DNA from 2 places in the Lactococcus sp. KTH0-1S genome. Region 1 is predicted to be linked to the other one. Evidence: riboswitches for the same ligand, from Rfam matches in the RefSeq annotation. Region 1 holds a riboswitch; the other holds the start of a gene.
The links. A riboswitch is a leader RNA that binds a small molecule or an ion and turns the genes downstream of it on or off. The one in region 1 is predicted to bind lysine.
Positions count from the first base shown of each region.

Region 2: it holds a riboswitch for lysine, as region 1 does, so the genes downstream of both, ACRYLU_RS11205 (amino acid permease) here and dapA (4-hydroxy-tetrahydrodipicolinate synthase) in region 1, are expected to answer to the same signal.

Region 1 covers NZ_CP195165.1:1,634,095-1,646,535, reverse strand. Annotated here, with positions in the region: gene tkt (transketolase) at 1-792, shown strand, start outside; gene ACRYLU_RS07930 (hypothetical protein) at 887-1,141, shown strand; gene ACRYLU_RS07925 (MIP/aquaporin family protein) at 1,516-2,379, shown strand; gene ACRYLU_RS07920 (aspartate-semialdehyde dehydrogenase) at 2,474-3,550, shown strand; gene ACRYLU_RS07915 (NUDIX hydrolase) at 3,561-4,016, shown strand; lysine riboswitch at 4,084-4,259, shown strand; gene dapA (4-hydroxy-tetrahydrodipicolinate synthase) at 4,360-5,253, shown strand; gene ACRYLU_RS07905 (MgtC/SapB family protein) at 5,293-5,964, opposite strand; gene ACRYLU_RS07900 (ribonuclease J) at 6,314-8,026, shown strand; gene ACRYLU_RS07895 (leucine-rich repeat domain-containing protein) at 8,074-11,274, shown strand; gene ffh (signal recognition particle protein) at 11,353-12,441, shown strand, end outside.
Region 2 covers NZ_CP195165.1:2,267,530-2,279,970, forward strand. Annotated here, with positions in the region: rRNA gene ACRYLU_RS11150 (16S ribosomal RNA) at 1-262, opposite strand, end outside; gene ACRYLU_RS11155 (gluconate:H+ symporter) at 579-1,994, opposite strand; gene gntK (gluconokinase) at 2,129-3,640, opposite strand; gene gnd (phosphogluconate dehydrogenase (NAD(+)-dependent, decarboxylating)) at 3,761-4,666, opposite strand; gene ACRYLU_RS11170 (MurR/RpiR family transcriptional regulator) at 4,859-5,707, shown strand; gene ACRYLU_RS11175 (DUF960 domain-containing protein) at 5,745-6,053, shown strand; gene ACRYLU_RS11180 (metallophosphoesterase) at 6,135-6,908, opposite strand; gene rpsR (30S ribosomal protein S18) at 7,108-7,353, opposite strand; gene ACRYLU_RS11190 (single-stranded DNA-binding protein) at 7,528-8,028, opposite strand; gene rpsF (30S ribosomal protein S6) at 8,058-8,351, opposite strand; gene ACRYLU_RS11200 (undecaprenyl-diphosphate phosphatase) at 8,543-9,397, opposite strand; lysine riboswitch at 9,580-9,762, shown strand; gene ACRYLU_RS11205 (amino acid permease) at 9,920-11,386, shown strand; gene dnaX (DNA polymerase III subunit gamma/tau) at 11,421-12,441, opposite strand, start outside.

The sequences.
Region 1 (12,441 bases):
AACTATGCTGGACGTAATATTTGGTTTGGTGTACGTGAATTTGCAATGGGAGCCATTATGAATGGGATTGCTTTGCATGGTGGGACTCGTGTCTATGGCGGGACATTCTTCGTCTTCTCAAACTACATGCTTCCTTCTGTTCGGATGGCTGCTCTACAAAGCTTGCCAGTCACTTACGTTTGGACACATGATTCAATCGCGGTTGGTGAAGATGGACCAACTCACGAACCTGTTGAACAATTAGCTTCTGTTCGCTCAATTCCTAATTTGGATGTAATTCGTCCAGCTGATGGAAATGAAGTAGTGGCTGCATGGCGTCGTGCTGCATCAAGTAAAAGCCGTCCAACCGCACTTATTTTGACTCGTCAAAATCTTCCAGTTTTACCTGATACTTATGAATTGGCTGAAGAAGGTCTGAATCGTGGGGCTTATATTCTTTCAAAAGAGGAAGGAAAACTTGAAGGAATCATCATTGCCACTGGTTCAGAAGTAGCATTAGCTCTTGAAGCCAAGAAGACTTTGGGTTCTGGCATTCGTGTCGTTTCAATGCCTTCAATGAATATTTTTGATGAACAAGAAGCAGCTTATCGCGAAGAAATTTTACCAAAAGCTGTAAGACGTCGTTTAGCGATTGAAGCTGGTACAAGTTATGGATGGGGTAAATATGTTGGACTTGATGGTGCAACAGTTACAGTAGATACTTGGGGCGCTTCGGCACCAGCAAATATCGTTCTTCCGGCTTACGGATTTACTGCTGAAAATGTAGTTAAAGCATACAAAGAGCTTGACTAATATTGAAAAAGGAGTTCTGATTTTTTGTCAGAGCTCTTTTGATTATAAACAGGTCTGTCAGTAAATTTTAATTAAAAAATAGAAAGGAAAGAAGATGGGGATTTTACTTGCAATTGTTGTGGGAGTAGCTTCAATTTTGAACTTAATGTATGGACAAAATCAACCAATCCAATATTTACTGACGGTTCTGTCAGTAATATCTTTAATTATTTATCGTGGGAAAAGAACTAAAAGGGTTCATTATAATGGCTATGGTCAGAATTATTTTACGATAGGATTTACTATTTGTATCCTTAGTTTCGTGGGAACGGTAGGGATTTTGATTGGATTCTTGTTTCATTTAGCATAATATGTTAAAATTTAAGTATGCGATGAGTCGAATAATTCTACTTTGTAGAATTTCGAAGCTAAGGAATACTGGGAAATTGGGTTTTCCGCGCAGGAAGCGTGAGTATTTGTCAAATTGTGTGAACCTTTTTGACACACTTTTAGTGCCTTTAAAAGCCCTCGAAAGAGGGCTTTTTTTTTACGTAACGATTAAAATAATTAATAAAAAAATCTTGCTATAATCAGAGGAATACAATGCTGACAAAAACTTATAAACAATCTATTGTAGGAGTTAATCATATTTTCAATGTTATTATTAGCAAGAGTTAAGAAAAATATGATAAAATTGAAGTGTCAACATCTTTAAATATTTTTTAAAATAGAAAGGAAATTATCATGGATGTTTCATGGATGACAAAATATATTGCTGAGGGATTGGGAACTATGCTTCTCGTCTTGCTTGGTAATGGTACAATTGCTGGGGTAACCCTCAAAGGCTCTAAAAATGAGGGCATGGGTGGTCTTGCAATTGCATGGGGATATGGAATTGCGATTTTAGTTCCTGTACTTGCTTTTGCAAATGTTTCAGGTGCACATATTAATCCAGCAATTACAATTGGACTCGCTTCAGCTGGCTATTTCCCTTGGGCACATGTTGCACAATATATTTTGGCACAACTTATTGGTGCAATTATTGGTCAATTACTTGTTGTAGCGATTTATAAAGAATACTTCGCTAAAACTAATGACGGAGCAATTTCTTTAGGCGCTTTTTCAACAACTAACGCTTTGGATAATGGTTCAAATCGTGGAAAAGCAATTTTCAACGGATTTATCAATGAAGTAATCGGAATGTTTGTATTTGTTTTCGGAATTCTCAGTTTTACAACGAACTTCTTTGGTGCAGAATCAATCAAATGGATGACAAGCTATGCTCAACAACAAGGAGCTGATGTTACAGCAAATGCAACAGTAAGCCAAATTTGGGCTTCTGTTTCAGGTGCTTCATCATCTAAAATGATTGGTGCGCTTGCTATTGGTTTGATGTTTGTTGGTTTGGTTACAGCATTTGGTGGACCAACTGGTGCAGCATTGAATCCAGCACGTGACCTTGGTCCTCGTATCGTTTATAGCTTCTTGCCACAATCAGTTGTTGGTGAAAATAAAGACGCTAAATGGTGGTACGCTTGGGTTCCAGTTGTTGCCACAATCGTTGGTGCAGTAATTGCAGCTACAGTCTTTAAACTTATGTTTAAATAAAAACAAAAATTTCTGTCGAAAGGCAGATTTTTTCTTGCCCTTATAACTTAAAAGCGCTATAATAATTATAATTTACTGAAAAGGACAGACAATTATGACACAATATAATATCGCCGTCGTTGGTGTTACTGGTGCCGTGGGTACATGTATGCTTGAACAATTAGAAGAATCTACACTTCCTATAGAAACCGTACGTGCGCTTGCAAGTAAACGTTCGGCGGGAAAAATTGTTGAATTTAAGGGTCAAGAGCTTGTTGTAGAAGAATTGACTGAGGAGAGTTTTGAAGGCATTGATATTGCTCTTTTTTCAGCTGGAGGTTCAGTATCAGAAAAATACGCCCCTTATGCTGTAAAAGCTGGAGCTGTTGTCGTAGATAACACCTCATTTTTCCGTCAAAACCCTAATGTCCCCTTGGTTGTTCCAGAAGTTAATGCACATGCTTTGGAAAAACACAATGGAATAATTGCCTGTCCTAATTGCTCAACGATTCAAATGATGGTTGCTTTAGAGCCAATACGTCGTACTTATGGACTTGAACGCGTGATTGTCAGCACTTATCAAGCGGTCTCTGGTGCGGGTCAGTCAGCAATTAATGAAACAAATCGTGAACTCCAAGAAGCACTTGATGGAAAAGCACTGACAGAATTGTCAGCAGAAATTTTACCGTCTGCTGGAGATAAAAAACATTATCCAATTGCTTACAATGCACTTGCACAAATTGATGTATTTACTGACAACGATTATACTTATGAAGAAATGAAAATGACAAATGAAACCAAGAAAATCATGGAAGATGATTCAATTGCGGTTTCGGCAACTTGTGTCAGAATTCCAGTTCTTTACGGTCATTCTGAGTCAGTTTATGTTGAAACAAAGAAAGTAGCAGACATCGCTGAGGTTAAACGTTTGATTTCTGAATTCCCAGGAGCTGTTTTAGAAGATGATGTTGCTCATCAAATTTATCCACAAGCCATTAATTCAGTTGGTCGTCGTGAAACTTTTGTGGGTCGTATTCGCCGTGATTTGGATGCCGCAAATGGGATTCATCTTTGGGTAGTTTCTGACAATTTACTCAAAGGAGCAGCTTGGAATTCTGTTCAAATTGCTGAAACGCTACATGAACGTCGCTTAGTTAGACCAACTCATGAGTTAAAGTTTGAACTGAAATAAGGTCTGTTAAATGAGTTATATCAGTAAAATTCGTGAAAAAATTGGTCATGAGCTTTTGATTTATCTGGGAGCAGGCGTTATTGTCTATTCTGATGAAAAAATTCTCTTACAAAAACGTAAAGATAATGGGCCTTGGGCTTTACATGCGGGTGGCATAGAAGTTGGTGAAGAACTTGAGGAAACTGCTCGCCGAGAATTATTTGAGGAAACGGGACTAAAAGCAGGTAAACTTGAACTTTTAGGAATTTATTCTGGTCAGGACCGATTTATGACTTATCCCAATATGGACCAAGTTTATATGCCAGGCCTTTATTATATTTGTCAAGATTTCATAGGGAGTTTAAGACCACAAATGAGTGAAGTTGAAGAGCTGAAATGGTTTAAATTTAAAGAAATTCCAAAAAATATTCATGAGCCAAATCGCCGTGTTATCGAAGATTTCATCCAATTAATGGCGAAAGGATAATAATAAATTAGATTGTATAAAAATAAAATTTTTGACCTCATTTACTAAAATATGCTATAATGGGTCAAACAAAATTAGAGGTTGCGAAGACGAAGAAGTTAGTGGAGCGGTGAACGCACTGAAGCTGATGGCGGCGTTCTTTGCCGAAAGAAAAATTGTCACAAAATTTTTCTTGGGCTGTGTGGTTAAATCCTACAGACTGTCTTTCTGTCAGTACTGACAGAAAGGGGAGCTAATCAAAATCATTTTTGACGAACTTTTGAGAACCTCTTTTGCATAAAAAGAGGTTCTTTTTGACCTCTTGACAAGAGCTTGTCAGTAAGCTCACACATAAGGAGAAATTATGTCAGCAAAAGAAACAATTGAAAAATTACAAAATGCACGTATCATCACGGCCCTAGTGACCCCTTTTAAAGAAAATGGCCAAATTAATTTTGAAGCATTTCCTAAGCTCATTGAGGATTTACTTGCTAATCATACGGAAGGCCTTATCTTAGCTGGAACAACGGCCGAATCGCCTACTCTTACTCATGATGAAGAATTGGCAATTTTTGCTGCGGTTAATAAAATAGTGGCTGGCCGTATTCCATTGATTGCGGGTGTTGGAACTAATGACACACGTGATTCGGTTGAATTTGTCAAAGAAGTTGCTGAACTTGGGTATATCGATGCGGGACTTGCAGTGACTCCTTATTACAACAAACCTTCCCAAGAAGGAATTTATCAACATTTTAAAGCCATTGCTACTGCGAGTGATTTGCCAATTATTTTGTATAATATTCCAGGAAGGGTGGTCACTGAAATTCAGGTAGAGACCATCTTACGTTTAGCAGAACTGGAAAATGTAATTGCCATCAAAGAATGTACAAATACTGATAATCTGGCTTATCTTATTGAAAAGCTACCCAAAGATTTTTTAGTTTATACTGGAGAAGATGGGCTAGCTTTTCACGCTAAAGCTTTGGGAGGTCAGGGGGTAATCTCGGTTGCCAGTCATATCCTAGGTCAAGAATTTTTTGAAATGTTTGCAGAAATAGACCAGGGCTCTATTCAAAAAGCAGCGGCTATTCAAAGAAAAATATTACCCAAAATAAATGCACTTTTTAGTTTCACAAGTCCGGCTCCAATCAAAACGGTTTTGAATGCAAAAGGATATGAAGTTGGTGGCTTACGTTTACCACTTGTAGCTTGTACTACTGAGGAAAGTAAAATAATTCTTGAAAAAATTGGAAATTAAAAAATACCCTTTTAGGGTATTTTTCTTTATAAAAGTAGGTCAATATTCAATTGATTTAATCTTATCATTCGATTCCAAAAGACTCATTAACGAAGCGACTTCATAAGCTTTTGGTAAGTTCAAATATAGATCTGTTTTTAAAGAATTATTTGATTTTTTTTCAACTTTTATACTAAGAATTTTGACATCTTCCTCTTTCAGCTGTTGTTGCAACAGTTGAAGCCCTTCAAAATCTTCTAATTGAAGAATAAGATGATCGCTTGTCGCTGATTTTATCCATCGATAATTTTGGTGTAAAATAATTTGAAAAAGTAAAATAAGTAAAGTAGCTACAATACCTATAAAATATAATCCAGAACCGATAGCCATCCCAATACCAGAAGTTGCCCAAATTCCAGCCGCAGTAGTCAATCCATTAACGGATTGATTGTGAACAAAAATCATTCCAGCTCCTAAAAAGCCAATACCACTTACAATTTGAGCCGCAATTCTGGAAGGATCAAGATTGACTCCATGAGTACTGATGATGTCCATAAAACCATATTTTGAGACAATAATCATTAAAGCAGCACTCAAAGCAACAATTAAATGAGTACGTGTACCAGCATTTTTGGAACGGCTATTTCTTTCATAACCAATGGCATATCCACATACCCCAGCTAATATTAATCGAATTAACCAATCAAGTTGTGTTAAGAAAGTAATCTGCATAAAATTTCCTCCTTGTCATTTAAAACTTACCTTCCATTATATCGCTATTTTGATTAGAAAAAAAGTAAGACCCATAAAAAATGAAACTGACTTGCTTTTTTACTTGCTTTGGGTTAAACTTATATTAGTGTATTCTCGGTAGAGATTGGAATGCCAATCTCTTTTATTTTAATTCTAAGTAGAATTATCTTTTCAATATCGCTTGTCCCACTCGACCGATTTCGAGAGTGAATATGGCAAGGAAATTGCTAAAAACAGGACTGTAAATTTACTGACAGAATTTGTCAATAACTTACAGATTCTTTTTATATCGAAAAAATTATAAATTACACTGACAAGAAAGGTTTTTATGTCTAATATTAAAATCACTCCATTAGGTGGTGTGCGTGAATTTGGTAAGAACATGTATTTAGTTGAGGTTGAAGAGCAAATTTTTGTGCTTGATGCAGGACTTAAATATGCTGAAATGGATCAACTTGGTGTTGACTTTGTTATTCCTGATATTACATATCTTTTAGAAAATGCGGATCGTGTCGCAGGAATTTTCTTGACTCACGGACATGCTGATTCAATTGGGGCTTTGCCTTATATCGTTTCTGAATTAAAAGTTCCTGTTTTTGGTTCAGAATTAACAATCGAACTTGCAAAAATTAATGTCAAAAATTATGCTGACAGTCGCAAATTCAACGATTTTCATGTTGTAACTGAAGATACAGAAATTGATTTTGGTAAAGCCGTCATTTCATTCTTCTCAACAACACATACAATTCCAGAAAGCTTAGGAATTGTTATTTCTACAAATGACGGAAACATTGTTTATACAGGCGATTTCCGTTTTGATCCAGCTGTTGCAAAAGGCTATCGTACCAACATGCGTCGATTGGCTGAAATTGGAAATAGTGTAGTCCTTGCTTTACTTTCGTCATCACCAAACGCTTTGTCAACAATGCAATCTGCTAGCGAGCATGAAATTTATGAAAAAATTTATGACTATATTGATGACAATGAAGGACGGGTCATTATTGCTTGTAACGCGGGTAATTTAGGTCGAATTCAACAAACGATTGATGCTGCCATTAAACTTGGACGTCGTGTTGCTTTTACAGGCGAAGATATGGACCAAATCATCGAAACAGCAACTCGTCTTAACAAATTACAAATTGTTGATAAAAAATCAATTATTAAACCAGCAGAAATTAAAAAATATGCTGACAATGAATTAGTTATTTTAGAAACAGGACGAATGGGTGAACCACTCAAATCTCTTGGAGACATGGCTCATCGTCGTCATAAATACGTTAAAATTAAAGATGGAGATTTAGTACTTGCTGTTACAAGTCCATCTGTCTCTTACGAAACAACAATTGCTCGTATTGAAAATGAAATCTATAAAGCTGGCGGAGTCATGAAAATGTTGGCTTCAGATTTGAAAATATCTGGTCACGCGAATGCTCGTGATTTGCAATTCTTACTTGATATCTTCCGTCCAAAAAATTTGATTCCAATCCAAGGTGAGTATCGTGAACTTAGTGCCCATGCTGATTTAGCAATGGAAATGGATATTTTGCCGGAACATATCTTTATCGCTAAACGTGGGGAAACAGTCAGTTTGGAAAATGGAGACATGATCCCATCTGGTGTTATTCAAGCTGAAAATGTTATGATTGACGGTTCAGGAGTTGGAGATATCGGTTCAGTTGTTTTACGTGACCGTAAAGTGCTATCAGAAGATGGTATTTTCATTGCCGTTATCACAATTTCTAAGACTGAACGTAAAATCGTCAGCAAATCTCGTGTTCACACTCGTGGTTTTGTTTATGTTAAAACTTCACGTGATTTGATGCGTGAAGCTGGTGAGTTGGTCAACGAAACTGTTGATAAATATCTTTCTGGAAAAGAATTTGATTGGGCAGAAATCAAAGGTTCTATCCGTGATGCTCTTGGAAAATTTTTATATGAGCAAACAAAGCGTAAACCAGTGATTCTTCCAGTAGTTATGGAAGCGCGTCAACCTCAAGATTTAAACAAACGTTATACTAAAAAAAATCATAATAAAAAATAAAAGTTACAAAACCTCCATTTTTTCGTATAGAAAGTTAGGAGGTTTTTATGTCTCAAAAATCAATAAAAAAAATAACGATGACTGTTGGAGTGGGGTTACTGACAGCTATTCTTAATCCCACATTCTTGAATCATCAGTTGCTGACAGAATTGCCGGTGGAGGCCACGACAAGTAAAATTACATATACTGATGAGCAAAAAATTACTTACAATCTTGATAAAGTTTCATTGACAGCTGAAGTTGCCTCCTATGCTGGCTTGGCGGGAGCTGATATTGTAATTCCGGACATCATTGAAAGTAACGGTCAAACCTATGCAATAACTTCAATTGGAACTTATGCATTTTCAAATAGTGGAATTCATTCGGTTATTATCGGAAATAATGTTGTAGACATTAATACGAGTGCCTTTCAAACAACAGCAGCTTTTCCTGACTATTATAAGAAATCACTGACAGAAGTAGTTTTAGGAGCAAAAGTCCAAAATATAAAAACAGATGCTTTTGCTGGGAACGCCATAAGTAGTATAGAATTTCCAAATTCTGTCCTAAAGATTGCGACAAGAGCGTTTGCAAATAATAATTTAACTGAACTTTCATTGGGGCCAAATATCACAGAAATTATGGCCAAAGCCTTTCAAAGTAACCAAATCTCTACAATAGAATTTGCTGATGAATCATTGACAATAGTAGATTCAGCAGCCTTTTCTGGGAGCCCCGTTCAGAGCTTGACTTTGGGAATTGGAGTAACATTGGCTGATGATGTATTCAATAAAATAAGTCCTTTATTTGGTCAGTTATCAGATTTACCGACAGATGGAATTCGGATAATTTCTGTCAATTCTAGTGGGCTTTTGGATAAAAGTTGGATAAAGTCTGACAGTTCACAGTCGACTTCTGCGAGGACAGAAGAAGCGGATACAGCCACTTCCCCTTCTTCCAATTCAGTAGAGCAAGTTGATGTTTCCAGTTCAGAATCAACACAAGAGGCACATTTGGCTTCACTTTATCCAATATCTGAAGCGAGTAGTGTTACAGATAATACTTTAAATTCAACCTCTTCTTTAAACAGTTCTATTTCTAGCTCACAAACAGAGAAGGGTCAGTCAGGAGCTTCCAGTACAGCAGAAATCAGTTATGATTCAGTAAACCGAAATATTTTGTCTTCTTCAAACCAAACCAATTCCAATTCAAGTAGTGAAAATGATTCGAACCAATCCTCGTTAGGTTCAAGTATGTCCTCTAACGGAGAAAGTAAGCATTCTAATTCTTCCAATATCAACGAAACAAATGATAGTTCAGAATTAACCAATATTTTATCATCATCAAATCCGTCAGAAAGTGATTCAGTATCAGATCATGCAAGTTCTGAAGCTACGGTCAATTCAAATAGTAGTATCAGCTTATCCTCATCAAACATGAGTTTGACTTCTGATTCAGAGTCAGCAACTAATTCACCTGATCTCTCTAATGGATCAGAAACAGCTAATATTTCCTTAGCTTCTACAAACAATAGTTCAAGTTCAGTTTTATCCAGTACGAGCATAGCTGATAATTTAGAAAGAAATCAATCTGGTTCTGATAATCTTACATCCCCCAAAGATAGCTCGGGAACATGTACTTCAGGAGCTGTTTTGTCTTCAGATCAAACAAGCTCTGAAGCTACGGCCAATTCAAATAGTAGTATCAGTTTATCCCCTTCAAACATGAGTTCGACTTCTGATTCAGAATCAGCAACTAATTCGCCTGATTTCTCTAATGGAGCAGAAGTAGCTAATAATTCCTTAGCTTCCGTAAACAATAGTTTAAGTTCAGTTTTATCCAGTACAAGCACAGCTGATAATCTAGAAATCAATCAATCTAGTTCTGATAATCTTACAAAGGATAGCATGGAAATATCTACTTTAGGAGTCGTTTCTACTTCAAATCAAACAATTTCTGAAGCTTCAAACAATTCAATGAGCAGTATTAATTCACCATCATCAAGTATGAGTTTAACTTCTAACTCAGAATCAGCAACTAATCAGTCTAATTCTTCTGAAGTAACAGAAGTAGCTAATAATTCATCAACCCACTCCTCAGATATTTTAAATAGTGATTCAAATGATAGTTTAGGTTCAGATTCTTCAAACCTTAGTAGTAGCCCTAATTTGCAAACGAATCAAACTATTTCGTCCAGACCAAGTGAAGTAAATAATATATCAGAAAACCCTAAGAAAGTTTCTTCTTCAAATTCAGTTCAAGAAAACTCAACAGACCATGAGATGTCTACGAACCCAAAAAGTAGCATAAGTTCACCTATCAACACAATTTCTGGCTCACAACCAAAAGTGAGTCAGTCAAATCTACTGAATACAACAGTAGGAATCAACAATCCAATAACTTTTAATAATTCTTCATCAGAAAATTCCGCTGCCTCTAATCTAACTAGTTATTCAAATAATAATCCAGAATCATCAGAATCAAGATATTTAAATATATCTAATGAGGCACAAAGAAACAGTCATTCAGAAATTTCTTATAGTTTGCCATCTTCAAATTTAAATGAAAACAACGTGTCTTCATTACAATCACAAGGAATTTTAGAAAGTTCTAAAAGCTCAACAAATAAGAGAAGTTCATCATTATCAATTATAAACTCAATTTCTCACCCACAAAATGAAGATAATCAGTCAAATTCTTCTGATGAAGTAAAATCAAATAATAACATAGAGTCAAGTTTAGATCAATTAAATTCCATAAGTAACAAAACTCATGTGAATTCTTTGACTAGCCAAAAACTATCAGTAATTTACACCTTACCAAGCAAATTAAAAGTGACGAATGAAAAAAATAAAAATTCAAATACAATAAGCGAAGAAAAACTGATCAGAACCCCTCAAAAAAATGCTGAAAGTCAAAATTTTGGTCAAATAACTGCTCTTGACTTATCTTTTAACAAAGAAGTAGAGACTATGGAAGATTCTAAATCAGCTGCAGATAAAGTTCTTGATAAAGAAAATGGTGACCAGAGTCAAAATAATAAAACGAATACTATTGATAAAGATAAAGGTTTTTTTAAACGGTCTGAATTTAATTCTAAAATACTTGATAGTGATAATAATATTTTAAAGAAAGCTGATCTTATAAAAAAACATGGCCAGATAAGTGACAATTTTTTCATTGGCCTAATAACAATTTTAGGAGCTTGTTTTATTTTCATATTTATATTATTTAAAAAGAAAAAAAGAGTGAAAAAAGATATTGACTAGAACTTTTGATGTATTCAATTTTAGCTAAAGAAATGTTATAATGAAGTAATTGTAAAAAATAGAATTGGATTATAAAATATGGCATTTGAAAACTTAACTGAACGCTTACAAAACGTTTTTAAAAATCTACGTGGAAAGAAAAAAATTACTGAGACAGACGTCACAGAAATTACAAAAGAAATCCGAGTTGCTCTCCTTGAAGCCGACGTTGCTCTCCCGGTTGTCAAGAAGTTTATTAAGGCAATCCGTGAACGAGCTGTCGGTGTTGAAGTATCAGAAGCATTAAACCCAGCTCAACAAGTAATTAAAATTGTTGATGAAGAATTAACAGCTATTTTGGGTGGCGGCGAAGCTGAATTACTTAAATCTCCTAAAATTCCAACAATTATCATGATGGTCGGGTTGCAAGGGGCAGGTAAAACAACCTTTGCTGGTAAACTCGCCAAAAAACTCAAAGAAGAGCAAAATGCTCGCCCTTTGATGATTGCAGCCGACGTTTATCGTCCAGCGGCGATTGACCAATTAAAAACCTTAGGTGAACAGCTTGAAATTCCTGTCTATGATGAAGGAACTGCTGAAAAACCAGTTAATATTGTTCGTAATGGTCTTTTAAAAGCTCAAGAAGAACGTAAAGACTATGTTTTGATTGATACTGCAGGTCGTCTTGAAATTGACGACACTCTAATGAACGAATTGCAAGAGATTAAAGCACTTGCTGAACCAACTGAAATTTTGCTTGTTGTTGATGCAATGACTGGTCAAGTTGCAGCACAAGTTGCCAAAACTTTTGATGAAAAATTGGACATTACAGGTGTGATTATCACTAAACTTGATGGTGATACACGTGGTGGTGCGGCATTATCAATTCGTGAAATTACAGGAAAACCAATTAAATTTACAGGGACTGGTGAAAAATTAACAGACCTTGAAGTTTTCTACCCTGATCGAATGAGTTCACGAATTCTTGGAATGGGTGATATGCTCACCTTAATTGAGAAGGCTCAAGCAAATTATGACGAAGAACAATCAGCAAAACTAGCTGAAAAAATGGCTGAAAATCGTTTTGATTATGAGGACTTTGTTGAACAACTTGATCAAGTGACAAATATGGGACCAATGGAAGATATTATGAAAATGATTCCAGGAATGTCACAAATGCCTGGTTTA
Region 2 (12,441 bases), 630 kb from region 1:
ACCAACTAGCTAATACAACGCGGGATCATCTTTGAGTGATGCAATTGCATCTTTCAAACTTAAAACTTGTGTTTAAAGTTGTTATGCGGTATTAGCATTCGTTTCCAAATGTTGTCCCCCGCTCAAAGGCAGATTCCCCACGCGTTACTCACCCGTTCGCTGCTCATCCAGTCGGTACAAGTACCAACCTTCAGCGCTCAACTTGCATGTATTAGGCACGCCGCCAGCGTTCGTCCTGAGCCAGGATCAAACTCTCAAATAAAGTATTTAAGTCACCTAGGTGACTGGCTTGTCTTTCATTATTGATTGACAGATTTTTGATGTATCTTACTACATCACATGAGTCATTCTTCTTTATTCAGTTTTCAATGGTCTAGCTTATCGCTTCAAGACCCTCGTCTCTTGCGACAACTATTATATTCTATCAAACCTACTTCTCATTGTCAAGAATTAACTGTGACTTTTATCCCTTTTTTTATCTTACGTTCGCTTTTTCCCGCTCCTGTATTCGCTTTATTTCATGCCACCACTAGCTTTGACAAATTTAAAAAATAAGTCAAAATTGACTTATTTTTTTATTAATGTACCCAGATACTCATCAACATGACCATTCCTAAACCTACAACTGCGATAATCGTTTCTAGTACTGTCCAAGTTTTTAATGTTTGTTTGACATCTAAATCAAAGTATTCTTTAAACATCCAGAATCCTGCATCGTTAACATGAGATGCGGCAATTGAACCTGCCCCTATTGCCAAGACCATTAGTGCGGCTGTATTTGGAGAAGCTGATGCAAGCATTGGTTGAACTAAACCTGCTGCTGTTAAAGCGGCCACGGTTGCAGAACCTAAGGCTACACGTAGAATGACGGTAATAATCCAAGCAAGCAGTAATGGCGAAAGTGGGGAATCTTTAAACATACTGGCGATTTGTACTGAAATCCCTCCGTCAATAAGAATTTGTTTAAGGGCTGCTCCACCACCGATAACTAACAATAGCATCGCAATTGACTTAACTGAATCTGCAATTGATACTGCAATTTCTGAATTTTTCTTACGTTGCATCCAACCCATAGTAACCAAGGCAAAGAGTAGTGAAATAATCATGGCCGATACGGGATTACCAATAAACATCATCACATTTTCAACAAAACTTGATGGGTAAGTAGTGGTCGTTACTACTTTTCCTGCTTTCATTGTACTTGTTGTTACTGCGGCAAAGGGTTTCCCATCATTAGTCGCGATAGAATAAATGGTGCTGATTGCCATTAAGATTACTGGCATTAATGCTGTCAAGATAGAAATCCCAAATCCTGGAGTTTCTTCTAATTTCCATTCTTTGATTTCACCAAAGGCGGATAATTTATTTTTTACAACAAAGGCTTCTGGGACCCATTTTTTAGCAATTTTTGTGAAAACCGGACCTGCGATAATGACTGTTGGAATTGCTGCAATAATTCCGTAAAGAAGAACAGTTCCAGGATTTGCGCCTAGTACACCGGCAATTGCAATTGGTGCTGGATGGGGAGGTAAGAATCCGTGAGTTACTGAAAGTCCTGCTGCCATTGGAATTCCGAGATAAATCAAGGGAACGCTTGCTTCTAAGGCAACGGCAAAGACAATCGGAATCAAGAGAACCATCCCAACTTCAAAGAAGAGGGCAATCCCAATAATGAAACTGGCAACCATAATTGCCCATTGAATTCTTTTTTTACCAAAACTGTTAATAAGCGTTTTTGAAATACGATAGGCTCCACCAGCATCAGCAATTAGTCTTCCAAGCATTGCCCCAAAACCAAAAACGATTGCTAACTCTCCTAATGAGCCTCCGATTCCGTTTTGGATTGAAACAGGGATTTGACCAAGTGGCATTCCAAGTCCTAACCCAACTAAAACCGCTACGACAATCAAGGACACAAAAGTATTAATTTTAAATTTGATAATCATCAGGAGGAGGATTAAGACCCCAATTAAAAGTACAAGTAAATCAATCATATATTTTTTTCCTTTCAAAAAATATTGAATAAACTGTGTAAGCAAAATTGACGGCGCTTACAATTTGATTTTAAAAATTAACTCAATACTTATTTGTGATATATAGAAGTATTAAGTCTTTAAAGAATATAAGTTTATTTTTCTTCTTCAAATTTTCTTTGGAAATTGGCAATATTTTCATATTCTGCCAAGAGAGAGCGAGAAAGTCGGATAAATATTGGACTAATTTCTCGGTAAATTTCGAAATTTTTTGGATTGGGTTGGTAGGTTTCGTTTGTTCCTACCATCGTTTCGATTTCACTGATATCTTCAATTAGGCCGAGGGCTTTTTCAGCCATGATAATGGCGGCTAAACAGCCAGCTTCTCGGCTCTCTGGCACATTGATTGGTTGTTCAAAAATATCTGCTAGGATTTGTGTCCATAGTTCAGAACTTGTAAATCCTCCTGTCGCTTGAATCATATTTAGGTCACCTACTACTTCAACAAGGCTAAGCGCAACCATATAAATATTGAAGATAACTCCTTCAAGAACTGATCTAGCCATATGACTACGATTATGTCCGTAGTTTAGGCCAAAAAATGAACCTCTGGCATTGGCATCCCAAATCGGCGCTCGTTCGCCTCCAAGATAGGGGTGGAAAAGTAATCCATCAGCGCCCGGGGAAATGTTTGCTGCAAGTTCCGTGACTTCATCAAAAGAAATTTTCCCATCAAAAATTTGGTCACGAGCCCAACGGAAAACATCTCCACCAGAGTTTACGGGGCCACCGACTACCCAATGCTCTTTGTCTAATGCATAGGTAAATGTGCGTCCTTTTTCATCTGTTTTAGGTTTGTCAGTAACTACTCGAATCGCACCAGATGTTCCAATTGTGATGGCTGCAACACCCGGTTTAATCGCATTTACTCCTAAATTTGATAACGGACCATCGGCTGCACCCCAAATAAATTTGGTGCTGCTTTGAATACCCATTTTCTTGGCATATTCGTGAGGAAGGTTTTCTTCTATCTCATAGGGTTCTACTACTTTGGGCAATTGACTTTCTTTGATTCCAGTCATCTCTAGCGCTTCTTTATCCCAATGAAGTTCAAATATATTGAAGATACCTGTACCTGTTGCGGTTGATAAATCCATTTTATTTGTTCCAAAAAGTCGTTGGAAAATGTATCCTTTAAGTTCCAAATAGTGGGCTGCTTTTTGATAAATGTCTGGATGTTCAGCTTCTAACCAGATAAATTTAGATAAAGGAGCCATTGGATGAAGAGGCGTTCCGGTTCTTCGATAAATATCAAAACCATTTTTAGAGGCTTTAATTTGTTCGGTGTATTTTACTGCTCTTGTATCAGCCCAAGTGATTAATCTTGTAAGTGGCTGCCAATTTTCGTCAAAAGCAATTAGTGAGTGCATTTGTGTACTAAATGAAACGGCTAAAAGTTCGTCTTCATCTTCTAAATTAATTGAAACTTCCCTGATTGTCACTAAAACTGCTTCAAAAATTTCTTCAAGAGATTCTTCTGCCATCCCACTAGCATCACGATAGAGGGGATAGGCTTGGCTACTACTTGCAACTATTTTTCCATTTTTCTCAAAAAGCACTGCCTTAGTTGCTGTGGTTCCTAAATCGACGCCTATTAAATATTGCATTTAGGCTCCTTTTCTTCTATATATTTACTGACAGACTTTAAACTTCTTTCATCATCAGTAGTTTTTTACTGACAGAAGTTTTTTGTCCTAGTTAGCTTACGCTTCTCATCTGTCAGTAAATTATTTTTGTTCTACGTCATGTCCGCCAAAGCTATTGCGCAAAGCGGCAACTACTTTTCCGGTCATGGTATCTTCTTGTAATGAGCGTTGACGCATCATTAGTGACAAGGCAATAACTGGGGCAGGAACGCCTAAGTCCAAGCTTTCTTCGACGGTCCATTTTCCTTCTCCTGAAGATTGAACATGACCGATAATTTGGTCTAGTTTAGGGTCTTTTGAAAATTGTTCTTGAGCAAGCTCCATCAACCAGCTTCGGATTACTGAGCCGTGATTCCATAATTTTGCAACGGCTTCATAGTCATAATCAAATGGTGACTCTTCCAAAATTTCAAATCCTTCAGCGATCGCTTGCATCATCCCATATTCAATTCCATTATGAATCATTTTCAAGTAATGACCACTGCCAAGTTTCCCTGTATAGAGGTAGCCCTCTTCCATTGAGATTGCTTTGAAGATTGGTTCTATAATTGTCCAAGATTTTTCATCATCTCCACCAATCATAAAATTCCCGCCTTGACGAGCTCCAGCCATTCCACCAGAAGTTCCGACATCAAAAAATTTAATTCCTTTTTCTGTCAGTAATTTATTTTGTTCTAAATTATCTTTGTAATTAGAATTTCCACCGTCTATCAGAATATCGCCAGCTGACAGCTTTTCAGAGAGCATTGCAATCGTTGAATTTGTAGGAGTTCCTGCTGGAAGCATCAACCAAACAATTTTGCTTGCTGGCAATTCTGTCAGTAAATTTTCAATTGTACTGACAGCGGTAATATTGTCTGAGTAATCCTTAGCTTCCTCTACCGCTTTTGTATTTAGATCGTAAGCAACAACTTCAATCTCATGGTCAACGGCATTTTTCACAAGATTCATTCCCATTTTCCCTAAACCAATCATACCAAATTTCATCATTTTTTCCTCCGTGGTATCGCTTTCATTTTATACCTTTAGTATAAGTAATTTTTTTTCATTTGTCAACAATATTTTTTGTAAAATATTTTCTGATTTGTCAAAACAATTTCAAGTTAGGAATTTGGAATTTTTGAGAAATCGCCGAATCTTATTTATGGTATAATGTAGTCAATTAGAAGGAGGCTTGATATGTCGCGTACTTTAATCAGCCGAATCCGAAGTTATTATGATAACCTCAGTAAATCAGATCAGGCAATTTCTGACTATTTAATTGCGAATATTGATAGTGCAGCGAGGCTTTCAATTCAGGAATTTGCTCAAAAAACTCATGTCTCTACGGCTACAATTTCCAGATTTTCTAAAAAAATCGGCTTTAATTCCTTCCAAGAATTAAAACTCGCCATTCATGCCACGGACTCGACACGAAACGATGAATTTTTTAGCGAACTTTCACCAACTGACGATTACAAAGAAATACTGACAAAAAACTTCAACGGCAATATTTCATCATTAAATTCTACATTAAACCTTATCACTAACAGACAACTTGACCAAACCATGGAAATTTTGCTCAATGCCAGCACTTGCGGTTTTTTTGGTTTGGGTGGTTCAAACGCTGTCGCATTGATTGCTTTTCATAAATTTTTGAGAATGCCTTTGCACTGCGTTTATCATCAGGATTTTCATTTTCAACAAATGCAAGCTGCAAAATTAACGAGCGACGATTGTGCTTTTGTTATTTCACATACAGGAAAAAACAGAGATACAATGCACTTGGTTGAAATTTTAAAGAGTCGCGGGGTTCCAATTATTGCATTGACTTCTTTTGCGAGTTCCCCTTTAGCCAAAGCGGCCGATGTCGCTCTAATTTCAATTTCTGAAGAAATTTCATTTCGACCTGAAGCTGTTGCTTCCACAGTTTCTCAAATTAGTTTGCTTGATGCCTTGTTTATGATGTACGGAATGAAAATGAAAAATGTTTCTGAAGGGACTTTATCTGAAATCCGAAAAGTCATTCGAGATTCCCGTATTTCCTAGAATTTATCCATTGATCTTATAGAAAGGATGTGATTTTATGGCATTTTCTAACACTAGACGACGCTACGCAAGTTTTGATACCGTTGCGTCAATTCCTGGAGAAGTCATTGATGCCTTTTGGTTTATTATTGACCATCACCTCAAGGGCGTTTTTCCACTAGAAACAATTATCAATTTTGACTTGGTTAATTCGGGTAATTTACTTTCTATTCGTTTTTCTCAAGACAATAGTCCAACAACCATCCTCGTTGATTTTGGCTACCCTTTTAATCCTGAATGGCCTCTACACTACCGAGCCGTTGACAATATGGGACGCGAAACGATCATGACTGCAAGAGAAATGTAATGACAGAATTTTTAACAAAGCTGTCAGTAAATTTTTAAATAAAAAAATAAAAAAATCTGTCAAAATTACTGACAGATTTTTTTAGATGTAGTAATACACAATTTCTGGAGGCACCCCAAAACGAATAGGCAAGAAAGTCAAACCAATTCCACGATTAACATACAATTTTGTTCGGTCATTGAGCTGATACAAACCAGCATCAGCACTACTTGACCCCTTATTACGTAAACGCCAATTTCCTATCCGAATTTGCCCTCCGTGACTATGACCAGAAAGAATTAAATCAAATTCCTTAATTGTCTCCATGTCTAAAATAGTATCCGGTTCGTGAAGGGCTAAAAGCGAAAATGTTGCATCAATGGGCTCAAGTTCAAAATCAGGCCGTCCCTCACGCCAGTCATCAACCCCAGAAATAGATAAATTATCTTTGACAACTGATGAATTTTTCAACAGAACAAAACCAGCTTTTTCTAGAAACTCTTCAACAAACTTTGACGATTTTTCATCATCAAAATCATGATTACCAAGTATCGCAAATTTCCCAAGAGGAGCTTTAAGTTCTGACAATATCGTCAGTAAATCAGTCCAATCTCGATTTTTTGCCCAAGCAACCTTGTCAAATAAATCTCCAGAAAAAATAATTAAATCTGGCTCTTCATTAGCAATATTTCGAGCAAATTTTTTAAAACGATGACTAGTCGTGTGCCAAGCAAAGTGGGTATCGGTAAAATGAGCAATTTTTAAATTTTGTTTTTGAGCGATTTTTACATGTCTCACTTTCATCAAATGAGGCTCTATAAAAATTCCATAAATTAACAAACTTAAGAGCACTGCTCCTATTATCAATTCAATCATTTGTCCATTTTATCATAAATTCACTGACAAAAACATAGTATTAATCAAAAATACTTGATGAAGTTATCAATCTATTCTCTTTTTCTGACAAATTTCTGGTCAGTAAATTCGGACGGAACCAAACATTCTGTCAGTAAATATCAACTCTATTTGTCAAATTTTTATACAAAAAAAGACTACCGAAGCAGCCTTTCATTTATTAGTTTTGGTCTTCAGCTACGAATGGAAGCAAAGCCATTACGCGCGCGCGTTTGATTGCGTTAACCACTTTACGTTGGTTTTTAGCAGATGTACCAGTCACGCGACGTGGCAAGATTTTACCACGTTCTGAGATGAAACGTTTCAAAAGTTCAGTGTCTTTGTAGTCAACGACTTCGATTTTGTTTGCAGCGATGAAGTCAACTTTTTTACGGCGTTTGAAGCCGCCACGACGTTGTTGTGCCATTTTATTTCTCCTTATATTATTTTTAGATGTCTATTTAAAGTTTTCTTAGGATTACGACGTTATTATGAAAAGCCGATTCTGCTTTTCATAATAACGAGTAAGAGGGTTAGGAAATCCGCCATAGCGGGTTTCTCTGAAATAATTAGGCGCTTTAGCGTCAATTATTTCACCCTATTAGAATGGAAGGTCATCATCCGAAATTTCCATCGGTGAGCTACCAAACGGATCAGCATCACGACCGAAATTCGGTGTTGCATTATTGTTATTCGTTTGTGGACGTGGAGTATTATTTGTAGATTGGCTAGGTGCAGAATATGAACCAGCAGAAGTTCCGCCTCCCATACCTTCACGAGCAGATCTACTTTCCAACATTTGGAAACTGTCAGCCACAACCTCAGTCACATAAACGCGTTGACCTTGTTGATTTTCATAGTTACGTGTTTGAATTCGACCAGTTACCCCAATCAAAGCTCCTTTTTTAGCCCAATTCGCCAAATTCTCAGCTTGTTGGCGCCAAATAACGCAGTTAATGAAATCAGCCTCACGTTCGCCATTCGCATTTTTAAATTGACGGTTTACAGCCAATGAAAATGTTGCGACAGCTTGATTTTGAGGGGTGTATCGAAGTTCAGGATCGCGAGTAATGCGTCCTACTAATACAACATTGTTAATCATGATGAACTTCTCCTTAGAAATGAAAGCTCTTAAGCTTCAACTTTAACGATCATATGACGAAGAATGTCAAGGTTGATCTTAGCAAGACGGTCAAATTCGCTCAAAGCTTCTGAAGTTGTTTCAGCTTCAAAAGTTGCGATGTGGTAGATACCTTCGCGGAAATCATTGATTTCGTAAGCAAGTTTACGTTTTTCCCAGTCTTTAGACTCAAGATTTGCAGCACCGTTGTCAGTCAAGATTCCATCGAAACGTTCAACGAGGGCAGCTTTTGCTTCTTCATCAATGTTTGGGCGAATAATATAAAGAATTTCGTATTTAGTCATTGATTTTTCCTCCTTTTGGACTAATGACGCAGGTTGAGTCCTGCGTAAGTTGTGAGTTTTTCCCACAGAGTTATATTCTATCACTTTTTTCTATTTTTAGCAAGAATACATTTAAACTTTCCCTCAGCAAAGAGAAGTATTTTAAAATAAAAAATACCAACTAAAGAAAGTTGGCATAATTTATCTCATTCTCAGCCCAAAAAGGCTTTAAACATTGCATAAATAAGAAGGATAATCCCTAACACAATTCGATATTTCCCAAAGAAAGTAAAGTCATGTTTTTTCACGTAATCGGTCAAGAACTTGATGGCAACCATTGATACCCCAAAGGCAACTATACAAGCCACTAACAAGACCCCAAATTGTTCAAAACTTAAAGAATTCCCATTTTTGAAAAAGTGAAGTATTTTGATGAAACTAGCCCCAAACATAACTGGAATACCCAAGAAAAAGGTAAATTCTGCGGCAACTTCCCGACTTACACCAATTAATAAAGCACCGACAATTGTCGCACCTGAACGCGATGTCCCTGGAAGTAAAGAAAGTACTTGGAATAATCCAATGTAAAGAGCGGCACGATAAGGTAAACGGTCAATATCCATTACGGAAAATTCATGGTTTGGTACCCACCGACGCTCAATGACAATAAATGCTACCCCATAAATAATTAACATGAAGGCAACAGGAACAAAATGGTAAAAATGTTTGTCCAACCAGTCATTAAGTGGTAAACCAATAATCGCTGCTGGTAAAGCCGCAATCAAAACTTTCAACCACAAACGCCAAGTTAATTGAATTTCACGTGGGGTTTTTTGTTTGTCAGCTGGATTTAACTTATTAAATGGATTCAGTTTATGAAAATAAAGAACAACAACTGACAAAATTGCTCCTAGCTGAATCACAACATCAAACATCTCTTTAAAAGCTGCTGATTGATTAAGACGAATAAATTCATCAGCAATAATCAAATGCCCTGTTGAGGAAATAGGTAACCACTCAGTGATTCCTTCAATAATACCTAAAATAATGGCACGAATAAAATCCATATTTTGCTCCTAGAAAATTTCAGTAAAAAGACTGATTTTTATTGACTGACATAGCAGTCCTATCCTCATAAGTATATCATAAATGACAAATGAATAAACTTACAAAGAAAGTGATTATTTGTAATTAATTTTACATTCTCTTCCTTGACATCATCTTAAAATTGCGCTAGAATTACAAATAACACATCGATAGAGGTCGCAACCGATATGAATCTACGCCGAGTTGGAGCACAACAAAGACGCGTATTTAGAGGAGGAGAGGTTGCCGAAAGAATTTTGTTGCTCAGCAAGGTTCTTGGGCTAGTGAGAAAAACTCACTAGACTGTCGCAAATGGTTAATAACCATGCGGAGGGCTATTCGTTCAAGAAAATTTTTAAAATTTTGTCGGACCTTTAGCAATCTATTCTATCTAGTAGGATTGCTTTTTTTGTTTTTCTCAGACTTTTCTAAACTAAACAGGGGTAAGGTTGAGTCTGAGTCAAACAAGTCGGTGTAGAATAAATTTTATTAGGGAGAGAATTTTGGAAAATTCTTCAAACTCAACGACTGAGACGCAAGTAAAACGCGGCTTAAAATCACGTCATGTTTCCATGATTGCCCTTGGCGGAACAATCGGAACTGGATTGTTTCTGACTTCAGGCGATGTCATTCACACGGCAGGACCCTTTGGTGCACTGACTGCCTATGTTCTTATCGGAGCAATGGTTTACTTCCTCATGACATCACTTGGTGAAATGGCCACTTATTTACCCACTTCTGGTTCTTTTTCAGACTATGGAACACGTTATGTTGACCCAGCTTTTGGTTTTGCTCTAGGTTGGAATTATTGGTTAAACTGGGCAATTACCGTAGCGGTTGATTTAACAGCCGTTGCCCTTTGTATCAAATTCTGGTTACCAGATGTTCCAAGTTGGATTTTTTCACTGATTGCCTTAATTATTGTCTTTGCAATCAATGCCTTATCAGTTAAAACTTTTGGCGAAACTGAATATTGGTTGTCAGCCATTAAAATTACTGTTGTTGTTTTATTCTTGATTATTGGTTTCTTATCTATTTTTGGAATTATGGGCGGTCATATTGACGTCGCTAAAAATCTTTCAGTTGGTAATCATGGTTTTGTCGGAGGACTTGGTAGTTTCACTACCGGCGGTGGGATTCTTGGCGTACTCTTAGTCGCTGGTTTCTCTTTCCAAGGAACAGAATTGCTCGGAATTACAGCTGGTGAAGCTGAAAATCCTGAAAAATCAATTCCTAAAGCTATGAATTCTATCTTCTGGCGTATTCTTGTCTTTTATATCTTATCTATCTTCGTGATGGCGGCTATCATTCCATTTACCGACCCCCACTTAGTTGGAGGAGATTCAGCTGCTCAAAGCCCTTTCACAATTGTATTTGAACGTGTTGGTCTCTCTATTGCAGCTTCTATCATGAACGCCGTTGTTTTAACTTCTGTCGTTTCAGCAGCAAACTCTGGAATGTATGCCTCTACTCGGATGCTTTATTCACTAGCTAAAGATGGTGGCGCACCAAAGATTTTCTCAAAAACTTCAAAAAATGGGATTCCTTTCATTGCTTTATTAGCTACAACTGCTGTTGCTTTACTCACATTCTTGACATCAATTTACGGAGTTAGCTTCTTTACATTCCTCGTCTCAGCCTCTGGTTTAACAGGGTTTATTGCTTGGATTGGGATTGCAATTAGCCACTTCCGCTTCCGTCGCGCCTATGTTGCTCAAGGAAAAGATGTTAAAAATTTACCTTATCATGCAAAACTATTCCCATTTGGTCCAATCTTGGCCTTAATTATGACTGTTTTAGTCACACTCGGCCAAGACCCAATGCTTCTTTTTGGTAAAACTTGGGTGCAAGGTGTCATCATGTATGCCGCAATTCCACTCTTCTTCATCCTTTACTTGGGTTATAAATTTAAAAACAAAACGAAACTTATCCCCCTTAAAGAGGTTGATTTAAGTCGTCATAAAGATTAAAAAAAGTCGCTCAATGAGCGGCTTTTTTATTAGTTTAATCATTAATTTCAACTACTTTTTCACCAAAGAGTTCTTTAGCTAAGTTTACCGTTTCATCCGGCTCTTTTTCATCTTCTTCATCTTCTTGAACATTTTCAGATTTTAAATTAGAAACATATTCCGCTCGAACTTCTTGCCAGTCTTGTTCAGCAAGAGAAATAATTTCTGGCGAAAATCCAACAATTGAACTCAAGAGATTCCCACAAAAAAGTTGCAATTCTTCATTTTCACTGACTCTTTTAGCAAGATTCTCATGAGGAAAAGTCACCACAAGGAAATTTTCTGACGCAGCGACAGGCGCTGTATTATTAAGTAAAGCTCGGTCTGCCGGTTTAGTAACTGAAGCAACAAGTTCTGGCCAAGCACTTAGAGCAGCTTTTCTAGCATCATTTGTCGCCTCAGCCAAAGCTTTATAAATTAAATTTTTGTTAATTTGGCGTTTTTTAGACGCTATTGGTTTCGGACTGGCTTTAACTTTTCCTGTCAATAAATTATTTTGTGAATCTGAATTTACCTGAATTTGACCAGCTGAAATTTGAGCTTTCAATTGATTAATTTCGGTTTTTAGAGTAGCAATTTCGGCTGTCAGCTGATTAGGGATTTCTCCTTGCGAGGCTGTCAGTAAATTATTTTGTCCAATTTCAGCCAAACGCATGGTCATGACGTCTGCCGCAATTTTTGTTTGAGTCGTTTCCTTTATCGTTTTCAAACTTTCAATTGCAATATCAATCCATGAAAAAACTTGACCACGGTCATACTGAGAATTTTTATCCAAGAGTAAATCCCGAAGGTATGCTAATAAATCTTCCGTAAATCGAAGCATATTTTTTCCTTCAGCAAAAATCTTATCAAGTTCCGCCAGTGCTTTTGCTTCATCATGCTCAAAAAGTGCCGCAACATATGTTACTAAAGCATCTGCAGCAATCGATCCTGTGACAAGTAGCGCATCATTTTCTTCTAATTTCCCTGATGAAAACGATAAGGCTTGGTCTAATAAAGAGAGGGCATCACGCATT